Regions from separate parts of the Streptomyces sp. NPDC003032 genome, predicted to be linked through region 1. Evidence: riboswitches for the same ligand, from Rfam matches in the RefSeq annotation. Region 1 holds a riboswitch; each other region holds the start of a gene.
The links. A riboswitch is a leader RNA that binds a small molecule or an ion and turns the genes downstream of it on or off. The one in region 1 is predicted to bind cobalamin.

Region 1 (5,597 bases):
CGATGGCGGTTCGCTTGCGCTGGCCGTAGGAGAGCAGGTGGGTGGGGCGGTCGGACAGGGCGGTGATGTCGAGCGCGGCGAGCGCCTCGGCCACCCTCGTCCTGACCTCGGCGTCGGGCAGTCCCAGGTTCAGCGGGCCGAAGGACACGTCCTGTTCGACCGAGGCGGCGAAGAGCTGGTCGTCCGGGTCCTGGACGACCAACTGGACCGTGGTGCGCAGCCGCGTCAGGCCCTTGCGGTCGTACGTCACGGGGGTGCCCCCGACCGTCAACACGCCGGAGCCCGGACGCAGTCCGCCGCTGAGCAGCCGCATGAGCGTGGTCTTGCCGCTGCCGTTGCGCCCCAGCAGGGCGAGGGCGCGCCCTTCGGCGACATCGAAGTCCAGGCCGCTGAGCACGGTGGGCCCGTCCTCGTACGCGTAGGAGACGCCGCGTAGAGCGACCAAGGAGTCGCCCGGCTCGCGAGGAGCGCTCGGCTCGCTCATGGAAGGAACCTTTCCAGTACGAGGGTGAGGGCCGCCAGGGCCACGAGAAGGACCACGCTCGCGGCCACGAAGCGCCGTGAGATCCGGGCTTCGGGCACGAGCACCCGCAGGGTGCCGTCGTAGCCGCGTCCGGCGAGCCCGGCCTGCAGACGGCTCGCCCGGTCGAAGGCCCGTACGAACGCCGTGGCGCCGAGACCGCCGAGGGAGCGCCAGGCGGCGGCCCGGGTGGTGTGGCCGAGCCGAGCGGCCTGCGCCTGCCGGATCCGGCTCATGGAGTCCAGGAGGAGGAAACTCATCCGGTACGTCACGAGCGCCACGTCCACGACCGGCGCGGGCACCCCGGCCTTCACCAGGCGCGGCAGCAGGTCCGACATCGGCGTGGTGAAGGCGAAGAGGAGCACCCCCAGCGAGGCCGCCGAGGTCCGCAGCAGCAGACCGCCCGCACGCGCCGGACCACTGTCGGCGAGCGTGACGAACCCGTCGGGCCCGCCGACCTGGACGAGCAGGGTCAGGGCGCCGGTGACGCAGAAGCCGAGCGGTACGCGGTAGGCGCGCCACAGCTTGCGGGGCGGCACGCCCGCCGCGCCGAGCAGCACCGCGAGCGCGGCGATCAGTACGAGGGCGGCGCCCGGCCAGGGTGGCAGGGAGATGGCGAGGACGGTGAGGCCGAGCCCGAGTACGGCCTTGTCGACGGGGTGGCGGCGGCGCCAGCGACTGCTGTGCGCCGCCGCGTCGATGGGCAGCACGCCGGGTCAGACCTGCCCGGCCTCGGGCCGCGTGCCCTGCGCGTCGGCACGCTGCTCCGCGCGGGTCTCCGGCTCCGCGTGGGCGGCGTCGTCATGGGCTCGCGCTTGTGCCGCGCCTTGGCGGCGTCCCTTGCGCAGCCCGAAGTAGTACGCGAGGACGCCCGCGCCGAGGGCCGCCTGCAAGGCGAAGAGCGCCGATTCGACCTCCCCGGACGGGGGTTCGTACAGCGGGGAGAACCAGGGCTTGTAGTCCGGCTCGATCTCGGTGATCGCCGACTCGGCCTGGGCGTCGGCGCCGGTGAACGGCTCTTCCTTGTGGTCGCCGAGGCCGAGCGCCAGGGGCAGCACCGCGAGTGCGGCCACGATGACGAGCAGCAGGGTGTTGATCTTCGCGTTCCGGCTCATCAGGCGCTGGCCCTCGTCTCGGTCTCCGTGCCCGCCTTCTTGCCCCGCAGCAGTACGCCGAGCCGCGTGAGCTCGCCCTTGCTGGACTGCACGAGCAGCCGCATCACCACGACGGTGAGCAGTCCCTCGCTGACCGCCAGAGGGATCTGCGTGACGGCGAAGATGCCGCCGAACTTGCCAAGCGCGCCGATGAACCCGCTGCTCGGATCGGGGAACGCCAGCGCCAGCTGGACGCTGGTGACGCAGTACGTGGAGAGGTCCGCGACGAAGGCCCCGAAGAACACGGCGACCATGAGCGGCACGTCGTACCGCTTGAGGAGCCGGTAGACGGCGTAGCCGGCCCAGGGCCCGACGATCGCCATGGAGAACACGTTGGCGCCGAGCGTGGTGAGCCCGCCGTGGGCGAGCAGCAGGGCCTGGAAGAGCAGCGTGATGGTGCCGAGCACCGCCATGATCGGCGGCCGGAACAGGATGGCGCCGAGCCCGGTTCCCGTCGGGTGCGAGCAACTGCCCGTCACGGAGGGGATCTTCAAGGCGGAAAGAACAAAAGTGAAGGCTCCGGACGCGCCGAGGAGCAGCGTGCTCTCCGGGTGTTCCTTGACTTCACGGGTCAGGGAGCGGACTCCGTGGACGACGAACGGCGCGGACGCTACGCCCCAGGCGATCGCGTGCGCCGGTGGGAGGAAACCCTCGGCTATGTGCATGGTTCAGCAGACCCTCTCCAGCACCTCGTGGATGGACAACGCGCCTTGGCCGGTCTCCTGGCTGACGGGTCGTACCGACCGGACTCCGCCTTCCCGGGTGCATGCGCACCCAGTGGCTGCCGCGAGGGCTGGAGCCGGACTTCCCGATCACAGTGGCGAGGGCCGCACCGGCATCACACCGGATTTCCCGTTCACCAAGGCGTGGTGACAGTAATCTGCGACCGATCGAACTGACAACCTGCACGTGGAGTGCCGTAGAGGTGCGTACGGGGCGCGCCTGGGTCGCGTACGCCTGCGTCGCGTACGCCGGCCGCGCGTACGCCTGGACCTTCGGTCGCGGCAACGGCCGGCCGGGCTACCCCCGGCACTCCCGTTCCCGGCGGCCGGGTCCGCTGAGCAGGTCGACGCGCTGGCCCTCGCCCTCCTTGAGGACGTAGAGGGTGCCGTCGCCGGGCGTCCAGTCGCGGGGGACGAGGAAGACGCGGTCTCCGGAGACGTGGAACAGGCGCAGCCCGGCGTACTCGTACGCGTACTTGCTGCCCTTCTCCGTGACACGGCGGAAGCAGCTGCCGCCGCCGCGGATCATCAGGTCCTTCTCACTGAGGACGGCGACGGCGGGGAAGTCGCTGCGGACGGTGCGTTCCGTCAGCTCCGCCCGGCCCCGGCCCGCGATCTGCGCGTAGGCCGACACGGCCCAGAACAGCGACAGGACGCAGACGAAGAGGGTGAGCCCCCACAGCCGCAGGTCGCGGCGTTCGCGGGTGCGGGCGTACGCGTTGAGCGCGAAGCCGCCGATCGCGGTGAGCGGCAGCAGCAGGTCGAACAGCCATGGGCTGAGCGGATACAGCGGTACGAGGATGAGTGGCACCGTCCAGCTGAACCGCAGCACGCGCACGGCGCGGGCGAGCCGTTCCGGTTCGCTCACCGCCCAGCGGTGCAGCCCGAGCGCGCCGAGGGCGGCGCCGGCCGCGAGCCAGGCCGGAACGTACAGTGCGCCGACGCTCCGCAGTAGATAGTCGCTGGTGGAGAGGTGGAAGACGGTGTCGCGCAGCCCGAGGGCCCTGGTCTCGGCGTCGGTGCTCGCCCAGCCGAAGTAGAAGAGGACGGCGGTGAGGAGCGTCACGAGAGAACCGACGGCTCCGATGATCTCGACCCAGCCGACGTGGGCGCCGGGGGCGGCGGTGGTGCCGGGCGTGCCGGGCGTGCCGGGCGTGGGAGGGGATGAGGGCTGTGGTGGGGGTGGTGGATCAGGGCTGGGCGCGGGGGCGGGTCGCGGGGCGAGGCCGGGGTCTGGGCTCCCGGGTACGGGTTCCCCGGAGTCTGGGTCCGGGGCAGGGAGCCGTTGTGGGGGTGGGGGGCCGCTCATCGGGAGGTCGCGTTGGACGTCATGGATGCCATGAACGGGAGGGACGGGAGGGACGGGACGGACAGGAGCGACGGGACGGGTGATGACCCGGGGGACGACGTGCGGCCGGATATCGAGGGGCTCGGGCCCGACGGGCCGGGCGGGGGCGAGGGGGCGATGCCGGTCCAGTCGATGGTGAACGCCGCCTCCTTGACGAGCCGGGCCCCGCTTCTCGTCACCAGCGTCACGTCGACCGACGTCGGGCGGCGTCCGCCGAAGCCGTCCCCGCCCGGCAGGTCGACGGCGAATCCCGCGTCCTTGCAGCACTTGCTGGGGTCCTCCGGGTCGCCGATGGGCTCCAGGACGACCGGTTCCGTCAGCTCCGCCGCGCGCAGTTCCACGGTGGCCGGCGAGTCGGGCCAGGTTCCGTGGAGGCTGATCGTCCCGCCGGGCTCTACGCGGCCGTCCGTGACGGCGAGGTGGCTCTCACAGGCCCTGCTACCCGACGGGGCGGCACGCAGCGCCACGCGTTCGCGGGGATGCTGTCGGTAGTACGCGACGAAGCGTCGCAGGACGCCGAGGGCGTCCCCGTCCTTGCACAGTTGTCCGGCGCCGCCGGGACGGTAGTTCGAGGCGCGGAGCCAGGCGTCGGCCTTCGTCGCGATGTCCATTCCGTCCGACTCGCCCCGCGCGGCCTTGCAGATTCCGGCCAGCCCCTCGATCACCTTCCAGGAGCCCGGACTCCCGCCGCCCGTCTGTTCGGCGGGGTCGGTGGCAATCTCGTACGGTTCGTGGCACTTGCCCGTCTGGAGATCGTCGTACACGCTGTCCGGCTCCGGTTCGGTGTCCGTGTTGGGCGACTTGGGACCCCACGGGAGCCAGCCGGGCGGCTGCCCGCCACCGTTCCCGTTCCCGCTTCCGTTCCCGCTCTTGTCGCCGTCGCCGTCGCCGTCCTTGCCCCCGTCCCCGCTTCCGTTCCCGTCGCCGTCGGACCCGCCCGTCTGCCACGTACCGCCCGTCGTGCCGCCTCCGCCGTCCGAGCCGGACCCTCCGTTCCCGCCCGCGCCCGTGGTGCCCGTACCGCCGCCGTCGGTGCCCGATCCGCCGTTCACGGAGTTGCCGCCTCCGCCTCCCCGCGCCCCGCCCTCGGGCGACGCGAGCCCTCGTACGCCGACGAACAGTCCCACCACAAGGACGAATCCCACGACGGCGAATGCCCAGACCGGAATCCGAACGGCTCCTGAGCCGACGCGAAAACCCATGACGAGACCCCCGTTCGCCTGACCCACATCATGGGCCTCCGCGGCGGCGCCCGGAATCCCTTGCGCGGGACGGGCTCCGGTACGTCAGGCGCGCTCCCGCTTCATCCTCGAGCTCCGTGAGAGACCTTGTGGACGGCGGTGTCGTCGGGGTTCAGCCGCCGTCCGTCCTCGGACAGCACTTCCAGTGCGCGCAGGCGCTGTCCCTGCCGGCGGTCGACCAACTCCGAGTGCGGTTCGCCGGGGGCGAAGAAGTTCTGTTCGCCCCACTGGCGCAGTGCCACGATGACGGGGAAGAGCGCCTTGCCCTTCGGAGTCAGTACGTACTCGCGGTAAGCGCTGCCGTCCGAGGCGGGGACGGATTCCAGGACGCCACCGGCGACCAGGGTGCGCAGACGCGCGGTGAGGATGTTCTTCGCCACGCCGAGGCCGCGCTGGAACTCTCCGAAGCGGCGGCTTCCGTCGAAGGCGTCCCGCACGATCAGCAGGGACCACCAGTCGCCGATCGCGTCCACGGACCGGGCGACGGGGCAGTCGCTGTCGTCGAAGCGCGTCCTGGTCACCATGGCGTCCTCACTCCTGCTCACTTTCCAGGGGCAATCTGGTTGCAACATGCTACCAGGAAAGCTACGGTCGGCCATTGTTGGTAGCAAG
Region 2 (5,597 bases), on a different contig from region 1:
GAGGTCGGTGACGTCCGAGTGGAGGTCGACCTCCTCCACCGTCCACGTGTTCTTGATCGCGTCCCGGTAGCGCTCGTAGAAGTCCGGGTAGCGCATGGGGCGCAGGGTCAGCTCGAAGCCCGGGTCGAGGAGGTTCTTCGTACTGTTGGTCGTGGAGCTCATTACTGGCAGGCCTCGCAGGACTCGGGGTTTTCCAGGGAGCAGGCGACGGCGTCTTCGGCCGTGACCTGCGCGGGTACGGGGGCGGTGGCGGCGGTCGCGCCGGAGCCGGCCGCGCGGGCGATGCGGGTGGCGGGGCGCGAGCGCAGGTAGTACGTCGTCTTCAGGCCCTGCTGCCAGGCGTAGGCGTACATCGAGGAGAGCTTGCCGATGGTCGGCGTCTCCAGGAACAGGTTCAGGGACTGCGCCTGGTCGAGGAACGGCGTGCGCGCGGCGGCCATGTCGATCAGACCGCGCTGCGGGATCTCCCACGCCGTGCGGTACAGCGCGCGGACGTCCTCGGGGATCCAGCTGAAGCCCTGCACCGAGCCACTGGCCTCGCGCAGCGCCTCGCGGGTCTGCGCGTCCCAGACGCCGAGCCGCTTCAGCTCCTCCACCAGGTAGGCGTTGACCTGGAGGAACTCGCCGCTGAGCGTCTCACGCTTGAAGAGGTTGGAGACCTGCGGCTCGATGCACTCGTAGACGCCCGCGATGGACGCGATGGTGGCGGTCGGCGCGATGGCGAGCAGGAGGGAGTTGCGCATGCCGGTGGTGGCGATGCGCGCCCGCAGGGCCGCCCACCGCTCCGGCCAGGTCAGCACGGCACCGTAGTGGTCCGGGTGCAGGACGCCGCGCGCGGTGCGGGTCTTCTCCCAGGCCGGGAGCGGCCCGTTCCGCTCGGCGAGGTCCGCGGAGGCCTCGTACGCGGCGAGCATGATCCGCTCGGCGATACGGGTGGACAGGGCGCGCGCCTCGGGGGAGTCGAAGGGCAGCCTCAGCTGGAAGAAGACGTCCTGGAGGCCCATCGCGCCGAGGCCCACCGGGCGCCACTTGGCGTTGGAGCGCCCGGCCTGCTCGGTCGGGTAGAAGTTGATGTCGACGACGCGGTCGAGGAAGGTGACGGCGGTACGGACGGTCTCGTCGAGCCGCTCCCAGTCGATGTCACCGGCGGCGGCGTCCACGAACGCGCCGAGGTTGACCGAGCCGAGGTTGCAGACGGCCGTCTCGCCGTCGTCCGTGACCTCCAGGATCTCCGTGCAGAGGTTGGAGGAGTGCACGGTGTGGCCGGGTTCCGCCGTCTGGTTGGCGGTGCGGTTGGCGGCGTCCTTGAACGTCATCCAGCCGTTGCCGGTCTGCGCGAGGGTGCGCATCATGCGGCCGTACAGCTCCCGGGCCGGGATGGTCTTCTTCGCGAGCCCGGCGGCCTCCGCCCCGCGGTAGGCGGCGTCGAACTCCTTGCCCCACAGGTCGACGAGGTCGGGCACGTCGGCCGGGGAGAACAGCGACCAGTCCTGGTCGGCGGCGACCCGGCGCATGAACTCGTCCGGGATCCAGTGCGCGAGGTTGAGGTTGTGCGTGCGGCGCGCGTCCTCACCGGTGTTGTCGCGCAGCTCCAGGAACTCCTCGATGTCGGAGTGCCAGGTCTCCAGGTAGACCGCGGCCGCGCCCTTGCGCCGGCCGCCCTGGTTCACGGCGGCGACCGAGGCGTCCAGGGTCTTCAGGAACGGCACGATGCCGTTGGAGTGCCCGTTCGTGCCACGGATCAGCGAGCCACGGGAACGGATGCGGGAGTACGAGAGTCCGATGCCGCCCGCGTGCTTGGAGAGCCGCGCGACCTGGTGGTAGCGGTCGTAGATCGAGTCCAGCTCGTCCAGCGGGGAGTCGAGGAGGTAGCAGGAGGACATCTGCGGGTGGCGGGTGCCGGAGTTGAAGAGCGTCGGCGACGACGGCAGGTAGTCCAGGCGGCTCATCAGGCGGTACAGCGCCGCGACCTCGTCCAGGGCGCGCTCGCCGCCGTCCTCCGCGAGACCGCTCGCGACGCGCAGCATGAAGTGCTGCGGGGTCTCGATGACCTGCCGGGTGATCGGGTGGCGCAGCAGATAGCGGCTGTGCAGGGTGCGCAGGCCGAAGTAGCCGAAGCGGAAGTCGGCGCCGTCGGCGAGCGCGGCGTCCACCAGCGCGTCGAGCCGGGCCGCGTGCTCCGTCACGAAGGACGCCGTACGGTCGGCGATCAGGCCCTCGCGGTGGCCGACCGCGATGGAGTCGGTGAAGGAGCGCACGCCCTGCGTCGCCGCCTCCTCGCGGATGCCGATCGACAGGAGCCGGGCCGCCAGCTTCGAGTACGCCGGGTCCTCGGAGATGAGCCCCGCGGCCGCCTCGGTCGCCAGTTCCCGCAGCTCCGCGGTGATCTCGGAGGCGGCCTTCGCGGACCGGCCCCGCAGCGCGGCGGCGGCGACCCGGCCGGGGTCGGCGTCGGGAAGGTCGGCGGTGAGGTCGGTCAGGGTGCGCAGCAGCGCGGCCCCTGGTCCGTCGGTTCCCTCGGCACCCTGGGTGGTCGGCATCGGCGTCGGCGTCGACGGCGCTGACGCGGGTTCGGCAGGCGCGATGGTCACGTGGGGCACTCCCTCGCTCGGCTCTGGGCCAGGGGAGGGGAGGGCACACGGGCGCACCCGGACAGGGCGGCGTACCGCGTCCACCGGCCCACTCCACGAGGCCCGGACGGTCGGCACCCGGGCCGGACGGCACGGGTGCGCTGTCGGCAGGTCCTCGGACTCCGCGTACGCCGAATGCGTACACATGCACCGTTGCGGGACAGTTCCGGACTTGCACCGGATTCCCCTGCGGCGACAGCGAGCACGAGCATACATCTTGTGCCGGGTCCCTGAAGCAGGCCCACATCTTGTGTCGGCTCGCAGGGGCGGTGCAGGAGGGGCCGTTGCTTGGAGGGGGCCTGGAAGGGGCCTGGAGGGGGCGCCTAGAGCTTCAGCTCGTACGTCAGCAGCGGCACCGTCTCGATCGGCCTCCAGTCGCGCTCGGGCGTCCGTACGAAGCCGAGGCGCTCGTACAGCCGGTGGGCGGCGTGCATCGACGTCTGCGTGGACAGGACGAGCCCGGTGCGGCCCGCGTCCTTGGCGCGCCGCACGCACTCCCGTACGAGCGACTCGCCGGCGCCCCGGCCGCGCGCCTCGGGGGAGACGGCCAGCATCCGTATCTCGGCCTGGTTCTCGCGCGCGATGTCCGCCATCGGCCCGCCGGACGGGACGTAGGTGACGCAGCCGAGTGTCTTCGCGTCATCGACGGCCACCAGGATGTCGGCGTCGGCCGCGCGCGCCGCCACGTCGCGCAGTACCGCGAGATAGGGGTCCTCGGTCCCGAAGTCCAGGTGCCCGCCGTCGAGATAGGCCTGCGCGGTGAGGGCGCCGAGCGCCTCGTACTCCTCGGGGTGTGCGTGTCTGATCGTGATGTCCATGCCGCGCAGTGTGCAACACGGGTACGACAGAGGGCCGCCGGTTTTCCGGCGGCCCTCGTCGTGACGGGGAGAGGCTCAGTGCCCGGCGCCCGCCGTAGCCTTCGGCAGTTCCTGGACGACTCCGGGGTCGCCCGCGTCCGCGGTGTAGTCCTCGGGGGAGGTCTCGTCGATGCCGTCCGGGGCCTTCAGCGCCTTCAGGACGAAGGTGAGGACCACGGTGACGACGACGTTCAGGACGAACGCGGTGAGGCCGATGTAGCCGATCTCGCCGATGCCCGGGATCGTGTCGGAGGAGCCGCCGAAGTGCTTCTGCGTCGGCGAGGCGACGCCGTACGCGGCCAGGGTGCCGTAGACCATGCCGACCGCCCAGCCCGCGAGCAGCGCCCAGCGGTGGAACCAGCGCGTGAACAGGCCGCCGACCAGCGCGGGCATCGTCTGGAGGATCCAGATGCCGCCGAGCAGCTGGAAGTTGATCGCGACGGTCTTGTCCATGGTGAGGACGAAGGCGAGCGCGCCGACCTTCACCATGAGCGAGACCAGCTTGGAGACCTTGGTCTCCTGCGCGGGCGTCGCGTCGGGCTTGATGAAGTCCTTGTAGATGTTCCGGGTGAAGAGGTTCGCGGCCGCGATCGACATGATGGCCGCGGGGACCAGCGCGCCGATGCCGATGGCCGCGAAGGCCACGCCCGTGAACCAGTCCGGGAACATGGTCTCGAAGAGCTGCGGGATCGCCAACTGGCCGTTGTCCACCTTGATCCCGGCCGCGATCGCCATGAAGCCGAGCAGCGCGAGCAGGCCGAGCATCAGCGAGTACAGCGGCAGGATGGTGGTGTTGCGGCGGATCACGTCGCGGCTCTTGGAGGAGAGGGTCGCCGTGATCGAGTGCGGGTACATGAAGAGCGCGAGCGCCGAGCCGAGCGCGAGCGTCGCGTACGTCCACTGCCCGGCCTCGGCGGGCGCGAGGGCGCCGCGCGGCTTGTCGGTCGCCGGGTTGGTCTGCGCGAAGGCGTCACCGGCCTTGGCGAAGATCTCGTCGAAGCCGCCGAGCTTGATCGGTATGTAGATGATCGCGACGACGATGACGAGATAGATCAGGCCGTCCTTCACGAACGCGATCAGCGCGGGCGCGCGCAGCCCCGACGAGTAGGTGTACGCGGCGAGCACCGCGAAGGCGATCAGGAGCGGCAGGTCCTTGATGAACCAGTGGGTGTCCGGGCCGCCGCCGACGCCCATGACGTCGAGGACCGCCTGGATGCCGACCAGTTGGAGCGCGATGTAGGGCATCGTGGCGAGGATGCCGGTGACCGCGACGGCCAGCGAGAGCCCCTTCGAGCCGAACCGCCCGCGCACGAAGTCGGAGGTCGTCACGTAGCCGTGCTTGTGCGAGACCGACCACAGACGCGGCAGGAAGGTGAAGATCAGCGGATAGACGAGGATCGTGTACGGCACCGCGAAGAACCCGGCCGCGCCCGCCGCGTAGATCGCCGCCGGGACGGCCACGAAGGTGTACGCGGTGTAGAGGTCGCCGCCGAGCAGGAACCACGTGACCCAGGTGCCGAACGACCGGCCGCCCAGGCCCCATTCGTCCAGGCTCTGGTCGTTCTCGGCCTTGCGCCAGCGGGCGGCGAGGAAGCCCATGACGGTGACCGCGACGAAAAAGAGGATGAAGACGGCGAGCGCGACGCCGTTGACTCCGTCGTTCATGACCGCGCACCTTCCTTGCGGGCGCGCTGGTCGCGCTGGTCACGCTGCCACAGCTTGTACGCGATCATCGTGAGCACCGTGGAGACGAGCACCCAGAGCATCTGGTACCAGTAGAAGAACGGGATGCCTATGAAGGTCGGTTCGATCTTCGCGTACGAACTGACCCAGAGCATTGCCACGAAGGGTGCGACAAGGCAGGCCGCGATGACCACGCGGACCGGTGTGACCACCGGTCTGTTCACTTCAGGCGCATCTGACATGTCGCGGCTCCGTTCCCTCACTTATCTCATGCTTAACGTGCGGGAAATCTAAGCCACAGTCTCGCTGTATGGAACCCCTGTCCGAATAACGGACCGGCCGATGTGCCTGCTCAGCAGCAGCGGAACCCCTGCCGGGGGTCCGACTCCTGGCGGTCCGTCCGCATACGCTCGAACGCGCGGCGGCT
Region 3 (5,597 bases), on a different contig from region 1:
GCGTCGGTGCGCCAGTCGCGGGAGTCGATGAGCTGGAGCAGCCCGGCGCCGTACGTGCCGGGACGCGAGCCGAAGATACGGGTGGTGGCCCGGCGCTCGTCGCCGTGCTCGGCCAGGTCGGCCTGGGCGTGGGCGCGTACGTAGTTCTGGTCCGCGGGCTCGTCGAGCGAGGCGGCCAGGCGTACCGCGTCGTCGAGCAGGCCGATCGTGTGCGGGAACGCGTCGCGGAAGAAGCCCGAGATGCGCAGCGTCACGTCGATGCGCGGGCGGCCGAGATCCTCGTACGGGATCGCCTCCAGGCCCGTGACGCGGCGCGAGGCGTCGTCCCAGACGGGGCGGACGCCGAGCAGTGCGAGGGCCTCCGCGACGTCGTCGCCCGCCGTGCGCATCGCGCTCGTGCCCCACAGGGACAGGCCCACGGAAGTGGGGTAGTCGCCGTTGTCGTTCCTGTACCGCTCGATGAGCGAGTCGGCGAGGGCCTCGCCGGTCTCCCAGGCGAGGCGGGACGGGACGGCCTTGGGGTCGACCGAGTAGAAGTTGCGGCCGGTCGGCAGCACGTTGACCAGGCCGCGCAGCGGGGAGCCCGAGGGGCCCGCCGGGACGAAGCCGCCGTTCAGGGCGTGCACGGAGTGGTCGAGCTCGGCGGTGGTGGCCGCAAGGCGCGGGACGACCTCGCGGGCCGCGAACTCCAGTACGGCGGCGACCTGTTCACCCTGGTCGCGGGGGACGGCGGCGAGGTCCCAGCCCGCGTCGTCCATCGCCTGGACCAGCGCGCGGGCCTGCTCCTCCGCCGCGTCGGCGGTGGTGCGCGTCGCCGCGGACTCGTCGAGACCGAGGGCTTCGCGCAGGCCGGGCAGGGCGGTCGTGCCGCCCCAGATCTGGCGGGCCCGCAGGATCGCGAGGACGAGGTTGACGCGGTCGGCGCCCGCCGGGGCGGTACCGAGCACGTGCAGTCCGTCGCGGATCTGCATGTCCTTGATCTCGCAGAGCCAGCCGTCGACGTGCAGCAGGAAGTCGTCGAAGCCGTCGTCGTCCGGACGGTCCTCAAGGCCCAGGTCGTGGTCGAGCTTCGCGGCCTGGATGAGCGTCCAGATCTGCGCGCGGATCGCCGGCAGCTTCGCCGGGTCCATGGAGCTGATCTGCGCGTACTCGTCGAGGAGCTGCTCCAGGCGCGCGATGTCGCCGTAGGAGTCGGCGCGGGCCATCGGCGGCACGAGGTGGTCGATGAGGGTGGCGTGCACGCGGCGCTTGGCCTGCGTGCCCTCGCCCGGGTCGTTGACCAGGAACGGGTAGATCAGCGGGAGGTCGCCGAGCGCGGCGTCGGGGCCGCAGGCCGCCGAAAGGCCCGCGTTCTTGCCGGGCAGCCACTCCAGGTTGCCGTGCTTGCCGAGGTGGACCATCGCGTCGGCGCCGAACCCGCCGTCGTCGGCGGACGCGGCGATCCAGCGGTACGCCGCCAAGTAGTGGTGCGACGGCGGCAGATCGGGGTCGTGGTAGATCGCGATGGGGTTCTCGCCGAAGCCGCGCGGCGGCTGGATGAGGATGAGCAGGTTCCCGCGCCGCAGCGCCGCGAGCACGATGTCGCCCTCGGGGTCACCCCCCTGGCCCACGCGCGAGCGGTCCAGGAACATCTCGCCGGGCGGCGGCCCCCAGTGCCGCTCGACCGAGTCGCGCAGCTCCCGCGGCAGCGTCGCGTACCAGCGCTTGTAGGCGGCGGCCGGGATGCGGACGGGATTGGCGGCCAGCTGCTCCTCTGTGAGCCACTCCTGGTCGTGTCCGCCCGCGTCGATCAGCGCGCGGATGAGTTCGTCGCCGTCACCGGAGACGAGCCCCGGAATGTCTTCCGTGGGCCCGAAGTCGTAGCCCTCCCCGATGAGCCTGCGCAGCAGCGCGACGGCGGACGCGGGGGTGTCCAGGCCCACGGCGTTGCCGATCCGCGAGTGCTTGGTCGGGTACGCGGAGAGCACCAGCGCGAGGCGCTTGTCGGCGGCCGGGATGTGCCTCAGACGTGCGTGGCGTACGGCGATCCCGGCGACCCGGGCCGCGCGCTCGGCGTCCGCGACGTACGCGGGGAGCCCGTCCTCGTCGATCTCCTTGAACGAGAACGGCACGGTGATGAGCCGGCCGTCGAACTCCGGCACCGCGATCTGGCTCGCGGCGTCCAGCGGCGAGACGCCCTCGTCGTTCTCCTCCCAGGCCGAACGCGACCCGGTCAGGCAGAGCGCCTGGAGGATCGGCACGTCGAGGCCGGTCAGCGCGCCCGCGTCCCACGACTCGTCGTCGCCGCCCGCGGAGGCCTCGGCGGGCTTGGTGCCACCGGCGGCGAGGACGGTGGTGACGATGGCGTCGGCGGCGCGCAGCTCGTCGATCAGCTCCGGCTCGGGGGCGCGCAGCGAGGCCACGTACAGCGGCATCGGGCGGGCGCCCGCGTCCTCGATGGCGCCGCACAGGGCGTCCACGAAGGCGGTGTTGCCGCTCATGTGGTGGGCGCGGTAGTAGAGCACCGCGATGGTCGGGCCCTCGACCGCGCGAGCGGTGCGCTCCAGCGGACCCCAGGACGGGGCGGGCGCCGGCGGGTCGAAGCCGTGGCCGGTGAGGAGCACGGTGTCGGAGAGGAAGCGGGCGAGCTGCTCCAGGTTCGCGGGGCCGCCGTGCGCGAGATAGGCGTGCGCCTCGGCGGCGATGCCGATCGGCACGGTCGAGGAGGCCATGAGCTGGGCGTCGGGCGCCTGTTCACCGGTGAGTACGACCACCGGCAGGCCGCTGGCGGTGAGCTGGTCCAGGCCGTCCTGCCAGGCGCGGACGCCGCCGAGGAGGCGTACGACGACGAGGTCGGCGCCGTCGAGGAGTGAGGGCAGCTCGGTGAGGTCCAGGCGGGAGGGGTTGGCGAACCGGTAGTCGACCGGACCCCCCGCCGCGCGGGCGCTGAGCAGATCGGTGTCGGAGGTCGACAGCAGCAGAAGCATGCGGGCGCAGGCCTTCCTCGGGGTGTCCGCGCCCCGGGTGGTCGTATGGACGGCAGGAGTTCCTGGCTCACCCCACGTCGGTGGGGCTCACAGTGGCGGGACCGCGCCGGATTCGCACCGGCCTTCCTCCCCAGGGTCCTGGTGGACCCACGCCGTCGCTGGCGTCGGCGGACCTGGCGGCCCGCCGCCTGCATAGTAAGTCCTGCCCACCTCCGGTGGGGCGGCCGCCTGCCGGGATGGCCCGCCTCGGGAGGCGACCCGCCGGATCGGCGTGGGTATGCTCGCCGCCATGCCGCCCATCCGAGCAACTCCCACAAAACAGGGCGAACCCCCCATACGTGGCCGGATGCGCGACCGGGGTGACGCCTGCCCCGGAGCCCTCCGCCTGCACCGCGCCGACGACGGCGCGCTGGCCCGACTCCGCGTACCCGCAGGCGTTTTGACCCCCCGCCAGGCGGCGGCGCTGGCCGACGCGGCGGAGCGCTTCGCGGACGGGAATCTCAGCGTCACCTCACGCGGCAACGTCGAGCTGCGCGGCCTCGGCGACGACTGCGGCGGGGCGCTCGCCGCGCTGCTCCGGGACGCGGGCCTGCTGCCCTCCGCACGCCATGAACGCGTCCGGAACGTGGTGGCCTCCCCGCTGGCAGGACTCGACCGACTCGGCCACGCCGACGTGCAGTTGTGGGCCCGTGAGCTGGACCGGCTCCTGTGCGCCGAGGAGTGGACGACAGCACTTTCCGGCCGCTTCCTGTTCATCCTGGACGACGGGCGCGGGGACGTGGCCGGGCTCGGCGGCGATGTGACCTTGATCGCAGAATCGGGCGGCACGGTGCTGGTGCGCGTCGGGGACGGTGCCCAGCGGCTGCGGGGCCCCGACGCCCCGCGCGCCGCCCTCGCCGCGGCCGGCGCCTTCCTCACCGCGGCCCACGAGGCGGGCAACGGCGCCTGGCGGGTGAGGGAACTGCCCGAGGGGCGGAGCGTGGACTTGGCGGGAGCGCTCGCCAGGGCGGGCGTGCGGGCTGTGCCCGCGCCCCCGGACGCCGCGGAGGCCGTGCTCGCGGCGCCGGGTGCCGTTCAGGCCGCGCCGGATGCCGTGGCGGTCGCGGACGGCTCTCCGGGTGCCTCGCCGAGTGACCCCGCTTCGATCGACGGTTCGGCGGCCCCGCCCGCCTCCGTGTCGCTCGCGCGCAGCGCCCCGCCCGCCCCCGGCGTCGTCGGGCGCGCCGTCGTGGTGAGCGCCCCCCTCGGTCGGGTGAGCGCCGCGCAGTGGCGTGCGCTGCTCCCCGCGCCCGGCGGGGAGATCCGGGTGACCCCCTGGCGCGGCTTCGTCATCCCGGGCTTCGCCGACGAGGCGGCGGCGCGTGAACGTCTGCGCGCGCTGGCCGACGTCGGCTACCTCACCGACCCCGCATCGCCCTGGCTCGGCGTCGGCGCCTGCGCCGGGCGGCCCGGCTGCGGCAAGTCCCTCGCCGACGTCCGCGCCGACGCCGTCCCCGGCGCCGGGGGCCTGCCCGTCCACTGGTCCGGCTGCGAGCGGCGGTGCGGGCATCCGCGCGGCGACTGGGTGGACGTACTCGCCACCGGGGAGGGCCGGTACGAGGTGACGGTGCGCACGGGCGACACGGCGGCGCCCGTGCGCGGCACCACCTTGATCGAGACGGTGACTACAGCACGTACGACGACATCCGTAATCACGACAACAACGGCCACGAGATGAGCGAGAGCACAGTGTTCGACTACGAGAAGGACGGCGCGGCGATCTACCGCGAGTCCTTTGCCACCATCCGCGCGGAGGCGGACCTCGCCGGTCTGCCCGCCGACGTCAGCCAGGTCGCGGTGCGGATGATCCACGCCTGCGGGATGGTCGACCTCGTCCGCGACCTCGCCTTCAGCCCGCGCCTGGTGGCCGACGCCCGCAAGGCGCTGCGCGACGGCGCGCCGATCCTCTGCGACGCGAACATGGTCGCCAGCGGCGTCACGCGCAAGCGGCTCCCCGCCGGCAACGACGTGATCTGCACCCTCGCCGACCCGTCCGTCCCGGACCTCGCGGCGAAGCTCGGCACCACCCGCAGCGCCGCCGCCATGGAGCTGTGGCGCGACCGCCTGGAAGGCTCCGTCGTCGCCATCGGCAACGCCCCCACCGCGCTCTTCCGCCTCCTGGAGATGATCGAGGAGGGCGCCCCGCGCCCGGCCGCCGTCCTCGGCATCCCGGTCGGCTTCGTCGGCGCCGCCGAGTCCAAGGACGCGCTCGCCGCACACCACGCCGGCCTGGAGTACCTGGTCGTACGGGGACGCCGTGGCGGCAGCGCCATGGCCGCGGCCGCGATCAACGCGATCGCTAGCGAGGCGGAGTGAACACCGAGAGCAACGCGCGAGGACGGCTGTACGGAGTCGGGCTCGGGCCCGGCGACCCCTCCCTGATGACCGTGCGCGCCGTCGAGGTCATCGCCGCCGCCGACGTGGTCGCCTACCACTCGGCCCGGCACGGCCGCTCCATCGCCCGCTCGATCGCGGCGAAGCACCTGCGCGGCGACCACATCGAGGAGCCGCTGGTCTACCCCGTCACGACGGAGACCACCGACCACCCCGGCGGCTACCGAGGCGCCCTCGACGACTTCTACGAGGAGGCCG
Region 4 (5,597 bases), on a different contig from region 1:
GGCGGACGTAACGGGTGCCGTAGGACTGGACCCAGCCGTGGCGGGTGGCGAGGTAGCCGGTGAGCTGCTCGGCGAAGTACTGCACCATGTCGTTGCGTTCGGCTTCGCCGTGCACGAGGACGTCAAGGCCCGTCTTCTCCTGGAAGGAGATCACCTCCTGGATCTCGGCCTTGATGCGCTGTTCGTAGCCGGCCGTGTCGATCCGGCCCGCATGCCGGTCGGCGCGGGCGGTGCGCAGTTCGTTCGTCTGCGGGAAGGAGCCGATGGTGGTGGTCGGCAGCAGGGGCAGGCCGAGGTGAGCGCGCTGGGCGGCGGCCCGTTCGCCGTAGGACTGGGAGCGTCGGGCGTCGGCGTCGGTCACCGTGCTCATGCGGGCGCGGATGGCAGGGTCGCGGGCGATGGGGGAGCTCGCGCGGGAGGCGAGGTCGGCGCGGTTCGCGGCCAGTTCGGCGGCGATCGCGTCCGTCCCCCGGGCAAGGCCGCGGGCCAGGGTGACGATCTCGGCCGTCTTCTGGCGGGCGAAGGCGAGCCAGCGCAGAATCTGCGGCTCGATGTCCCGCTCGGCCGAGGCGTCCAGCGGCACATGGAGGAGGGAGCAGGAAGCGGCCACATCGACCTGCCCCGCCAAGCCGAGCAGGGTGCCGAGGGTGGCGAGTGACGCCGACAGATCGTTGGCCCAGATGTTGCGGCCGTTGACAACGCCGGCCACCAGACGCTTGCCAGGCAGCCCGCCCACCGCGGCCAGCGCGTCCAGGTTGGCGGCGGCGGCCTCGGTGAAGTCCAGGGCGAGGCCGTCGACCGGTGCCTTGGCCAGCACCGGCAAGGCGTCGCCGAGTCGGTCGAAGTAGGAGGCGACCAGCAGCTTCGGCCGGTCGGTCAAGGCGCCGAGGTCACGGTAGGCGCGCGCGGCGGCGTTCAGTTCGGCCGGGGCGCGATCCTGGACCAGAGCGGGCTCGTCGAGCTGTACCCACTCCGCGCCGGCCGCGCGCAGGTCGGCGAGGACCTCGGCGTACACAGGCAGCAGCCGGTCGAGGAGGGTGAGCGGAACGAAGTCGGCAGCCACCCCGGGCGCGGGCTTCGCGAGCAGCAGGTAGGTGACCGGGCCGACCAGGACGGGCCGGGCAGTGAGACCCACTGCCAGGGCTTCCTTCAGCTCGGCGACCTGCTTGCCCGAGTCGGCCGTGAACACCGTGTCCGGGCCCAGCTCTGGGACCAGGTAGTGGTAGTTGGTGTCGAACCACTTGGTCATCTCCAGCGGCGCCACGTCCTGTGTGCCGCGCGCCATGGCGAAGTAGCCGTCCAGGGCGTCGGCTTGGACGGCGGCCCGGTGGCGGGCGGGGATCGCGCCGACCATGACGGTGGTGTCCAGAACATGGTCGTAGTACGAGAAGTCGCCGGTCGGAGCCTCGTGGATGCCGGCCTCGGCCAGCTCCTGCCAGTTGGTGCGGCGCAGTTCGGCGGCTGTGGCGCGGAGGGTGTCGGCGGTGATGCGGCCCTTCCAGTAGCCCTCGATCGCCTTCTTCAGTTCCCGGTTTCCGCCCTGGCGGGGGTAGCCGTACACGGTGGCCCGTGCTGCCGCGGCTGCAGGCTTGGTGGTCACGGAGATCTCCTTCGCGAGATGAATCCCTGAGATCCCGGCGACGGGACGAGAGCGCGAAGGGTGACGCACCGGACGGAGACCGACTGCGCGCGCGTACGGCGCGGTCGTCCGCCCGGTATGTACGCCGACCCGCCCACGAGGTCACCGGAATATCCGTGTGCGAATGCTTCGCGCACGGGCAACGGGCAGGTCTTCGGACTCACGGGCATGTCCCGTCGTACGAAACCGTCGTACGACACTCCTACTGGCCGTCGCTTCCCAGACCCTGTTCACCGGGTCCAGTGCGTATGACGGCGGTCGTTCCCGCTCACCGCTGCGGGGCAGTCCCGGATTCCCACCGGGTTCCCTCTTACGACGCCCCGCCTGGCGGACGGGGCGAACCAGCTGCGCGGGCCAGCCTACGGGGTGGCTCGCGGGAGGCAGCGCTACGTCCATTATCCGGATAGTGAGCCGGGGCACCCGAGGCCGGGGACGCCACGGGGCGGGAAGCGCCGCACTCTCGCTTCCCGCACTCCCCCTGTGACGCCGTCCAGGCCCCTTACCCGGTTGGCGGTGCGGGCTCCTCAGCCCGCGTCGCACCAGGCCCTGAGCCCTGGTCGTAGAGGACGTTGACCACCGGCGCGGGGTCGAAGGGGGCGAAACCGCGGCAATGGCAAGCAGCCCCGAAGGACGGGTTCCATGTGCTGAGGCACACGTACGCATCCCTCGTACTGGAGGCAGGAGAGTCGGTCGTAACCCTCGCAAATGGCTGGGCGGGGGCGATCGATAGCCTACTGGGGGAGCGGACCGGGGAGAGCTCCGGCCCGGACTCCCCAGATTCTCCCCAAGACCGATCCTGAGCGCCCATCGGTTTGGCCGATACGCGGAAACATCGAGGTCAGAGCCCGTATGTTCACCACCCGCCCCACGCTCCAGGGCACCTTCGGCATGGTGTCGTCCACCCACTGGCTCGCCTCCCAGTCCGCGATGGCCGTACTGGAGGACGGAGGCAACGCCTTCGACGCCGCGGTCGCCGCGGGGTTCGTCCTGCACGTGGTCGAGCCCCATCTCAACGGGCCCGCCGGTGAGGTCCCGATCATCCTCGCCCCCGCGGGCGGCGACGTGCGCGTGCTCTGCGGCCAGGGGCCCGCGCCCGCCGGTGCCACCGTGGCCCACTACCGTTCCCTCGGGCTCGAACTGGTGCCCGGCACCGGCCCGCTCGCCGCCGCCGTGCCCGGCGCCTTCGACGCGTGGATGCTGCTGCTGCGGGACCACGGCACGAAGTCGCTCGCCGACGTCCTCAAGTACGCCATCGGGTACGCGGAGGACGGGCACGCGCCCGTCGAGCGCGTCGGTGAGACCGTGGAGACGGTCCGGGAACTCTTCGAGAAGGAGTGGCCGTCGTCCGCCGACGTCTATCTCCGTGGAGGCCCTGCCGGAGGTGAACCGCCCCGCACCGGTGAGCTGTTCCGCAATCCGGCGCTTGCGGCGACGTGGAGGCGGCTCATAGCGGAGGCAGAGGCAGGGGCGGGAGTGGAGGGTTCTGCGCGGGCGGGGTCACGGGCCGCTGTGATCGATGCCGCGCGCGAGGTGTGGCGTGCCGGCTTCATAGCCGAGGCGCTCGTGCGGCAGGCCGGGCGGCCCACCATGGACACGAGCGGCGAGCGCCACGTCGGAACCCTCTCGGCGGAGGATCTGCGGGGCTGGTCCGCGTCCTACGAGGACCCGGTCACGTACGACTGGAACGGCTGGACCCTGTGCAAGGCCGGGGCCTGGAGCCAGGGCCCCGCCTTCCTGCAGCAGCTCGCGCTGTTGCCCCGGGATGTCGCGGAGCTTCCGGAGTACGGGTCCGAGGAGTACGTGCATCTCCTGGTCGAGGGCTGCAAGCTCGCCATGGCGGATCGGGAGGCCTGGTACGGGGACGCGGGTGCTGGGGACACCGGTGCCGGGGGCGCGGACGGTGTGCCGGTCCGGGAACTGCTCTCGGAGGAGTACAACGCGCTGCGGCGCGAGCTGATCACGGACAAGGCCTCGTACGAGCTGCGGCCCGGCTCGCCCGGCGGGCGGAGGCCGCGGCTCTCCGCGCATGCGCTCGCGGTGGCTTCAGGGGAGCCGGGTGAGGCGGGGAAGGCGGGGGGCTTCGGCTCGGTCCCCGGGGGTGGGGAGCCGACCGTGGCCGGGGACGGGGGAACGCGGGGCGACACCTGCCATCTCGACGTCGTCGACCGCTGGGGGAACATGCTCTCCGCGACGCCCAGCGGGGGGTGGCTGCAGTCCAACCCCGTCGTGCCGGAACTCGGCTTTCCGCTGGGTACGCGGCTTCAGATGGCGTGGCTGGAGGACGGGCTGCCGAACTCGCTCACGCCGGGAAGGCGGCCTCGGACCACGTTGACGCCGTCGATGGCGCTGAAGGACGGCGTCCCGGTCATGGCCTTCGGCACGCCCGGGGGCGACCAGCAGGACCAGTGGCAGGTCCACTTCTTCCTGGGGGTGGCCCTGCGGGCCTCCGTACGGGGCGGCCTCGACCTGCAGGGCGCGATCGACGCGCCCAACTGGCACACGGACAGCTTTCCCGGGTCGTTCCACCCCCGGGGGATGCGGGCCGGAAGCGTGACGGTGGAGTCCCGGATGGCTCCGGAGGTGGTGGCCGGGCTGCGACGGAGGGGGCACGACGTGCTGGTGGGCGGCGCGTGGTCGGAGGGGCGGCTGTGCGCGGTGGCGCGGGACCCGGGGAGCGGGGTGCTATCGGGGGCGGCGAATGCTCGGGGGATGCAGGGGTATGCGGTGGGCCGCTGAGTCCGGCGGGGGCGCCTTGGGCGGGTTCTGGTCCGCCGCTTCGCGGCGGGTGTTCCCATCCACCCGCCCGTTTGCCCCGGGTTCAGTGTCTGAGGTAGGAGCCGGCCCGTTCAGCAGCCACGTACGGGATGTCAGTGCGGCGTGCTCTCATGGATGCATGATCGAAGAGTTTTTGACGCACGGCGTACGCGACGTGGAGGAAGCCTTGAGGAAGGCCGCCGCCGCGGAGGTGACCCCCCGCTTCCGGCAGCTCGCCGAGGGTGACGTGGTGGAGAAGAGCGGCCCGCACGACGTGGTGACCGTCGCCGACCGCCGCGCCGAGGAGCAGCTGACCGCCGACCTGTCCGCCCTCCTCCCGGGCTCCGTCGTCGTGGGCGAGGAAGCGGTGCACGCCGACCCGTCGACGTACGACGCGATACGCGGCGAGGCCCCTGTGTGGATCGTCGACCCCGTCGACGGCACTCGGCAGTTCGTCCGGGGCGAACCGGGGTTCTGCATGCTCGTGGCCCTCGCGGTGGGCGGAGAGGTACTGGCATCGTGGACGTACGCGCCGGCGCTGGACGAGTTCGCCTGGGCCGTGCGCGGCAAGGGCGCGTGGCTGGACGGGCGGCCGCTGGTCTCCGGGGCGCCCGAGCCGGGACGGGAACTGGAAGTGGCCACCTCTCACCCGGACTTCACCACCGAGGAGCAGAAGCACGCGCTGCTCGGGCTGCGCGCGGAGGGTGTGCGGCCCCGGCCGTGCGGTTCGGCGGGCCTTGAGTACCTCGCCGTCGCGAAGGGCGAGTTGGACGCCGTCGCCTTCTCGTGGGAGCTGGCCTGGGACCACGCCGCGGGTCTGCTGCTCGTCGCCGAGGCGGGGGGCGCCGCTCTGACGCTGACGGGCGAGCCGTTCCGAATAGCCGGGGGCAACGCACTGCCCTTCACCGCGGCCCGCGACGCCGCCACGGCCCGGCGGGTGGTGGACCTCCTCGCGAACGGGGCCTGAGGCGAGCGGGCAGTGCCCCGGCCTATCCTGAGCGACAGTGGCCATCGGCTGACAATCGGCTGACAAAGGAGTCCGAAGGTGCCGTCGATGCTTGACGCCGTCGTCGTGGGAGCGGGGCCGAACGGGCTGACCGCTGCCGTCGAGCTGGCCCGCCGCGGCTTCTCCGTGGCCGTCTTCGAGGCCAGGAGCACGGTGGGGGGCGGAGCGCGCACCGAAGAGCTGACGCTCCCCGGCTTC

Region 2: it holds a riboswitch for cobalamin, as region 1 does, so the genes downstream of both, ACWDZ7_RS05775 (ribonucleoside-diphosphate reductase subunit alpha) here and ACWDZ7_RS03445 (energy-coupling factor ABC transporter permease) in region 1, are expected to answer to the same signal.
Region 3: it holds a riboswitch for cobalamin, as region 1 does, so the genes downstream of both, cobN (cobaltochelatase subunit CobN) here and ACWDZ7_RS03445 (energy-coupling factor ABC transporter permease) in region 1, are expected to answer to the same signal.
Region 4: it holds a riboswitch for cobalamin, as region 1 does, so the genes downstream of both, metE (5-methyltetrahydropteroyltriglutamate--homocysteine S-methyltransferase) here and ACWDZ7_RS03445 (energy-coupling factor ABC transporter permease) in region 1, are expected to answer to the same signal.

The regions. Positions count from the first base shown of each region.
Region 1 covers NZ_JBSFTT010000002.1:197,551-203,147, reverse strand. Annotated here, with positions in the region: gene ACWDZ7_RS03460 (energy-coupling factor ABC transporter ATP-binding protein) at 1-484, opposite strand, end outside; gene cbiQ (cobalt ECF transporter T component CbiQ) at 481-1,230, opposite strand; gene ACWDZ7_RS03450 (energy-coupling factor ABC transporter substrate-binding protein) at 1,237-1,635, opposite strand; gene ACWDZ7_RS03445 (energy-coupling factor ABC transporter permease) at 1,635-2,339, opposite strand; cobalamin riboswitch at 2,370-2,553, opposite strand; gene ACWDZ7_RS03440 (hypothetical protein) at 2,695-3,462, opposite strand; gene ACWDZ7_RS03435 (hypothetical protein) at 3,702-4,889, opposite strand; gene ACWDZ7_RS03430 (winged helix-turn-helix transcriptional regulator) at 5,048-5,509, opposite strand.
Region 2 covers NZ_JBSFTT010000003.1:260,396-265,992, reverse strand. Annotated here, with positions in the region: gene ACWDZ7_RS05780 (ribonucleotide-diphosphate reductase subunit beta) at 1-162, opposite strand, end outside; gene ACWDZ7_RS05775 (ribonucleoside-diphosphate reductase subunit alpha) at 162-2,591, opposite strand; cobalamin riboswitch at 2,720-2,842, opposite strand; gene ACWDZ7_RS05770 (GNAT family N-acetyltransferase) at 2,954-3,448, opposite strand; gene mctP (monocarboxylate uptake permease MctP) at 3,524-5,152, opposite strand; gene ACWDZ7_RS05760 (DUF3311 domain-containing protein) at 5,149-5,412, opposite strand; gene ACWDZ7_RS05755 (YbdD/YjiX family protein) at 5,523-5,597, opposite strand, start outside.
Region 3 covers NZ_JBSFTT010000017.1:60,203-65,799, forward strand. Annotated here, with positions in the region: gene cobN (cobaltochelatase subunit CobN) at 1-2,966, opposite strand, end outside; cobalamin riboswitch at 3,007-3,132, opposite strand; gene ACWDZ7_RS23780 (cobalamin biosynthesis protein CobG) at 3,244-4,683, shown strand; gene ACWDZ7_RS23785 (precorrin-8X methylmutase) at 4,695-5,321, shown strand; gene cobJ (precorrin-3B C(17)-methyltransferase) at 5,387-5,597, shown strand, end outside.
Region 4 covers NZ_JBSFTT010000008.1:219,881-225,477, reverse strand. Annotated here, with positions in the region: gene metE (5-methyltetrahydropteroyltriglutamate--homocysteine S-methyltransferase) at 1-1,600, opposite strand, end outside; cobalamin riboswitch at 1,768-2,000, opposite strand; gene ACWDZ7_RS14285 (gamma-glutamyltransferase family protein) at 2,489-4,375, shown strand; gene ACWDZ7_RS14280 (inositol monophosphatase family protein) at 4,533-5,360, shown strand; gene ACWDZ7_RS14275 (phytoene desaturase family protein) at 5,448-5,597, shown strand, end outside.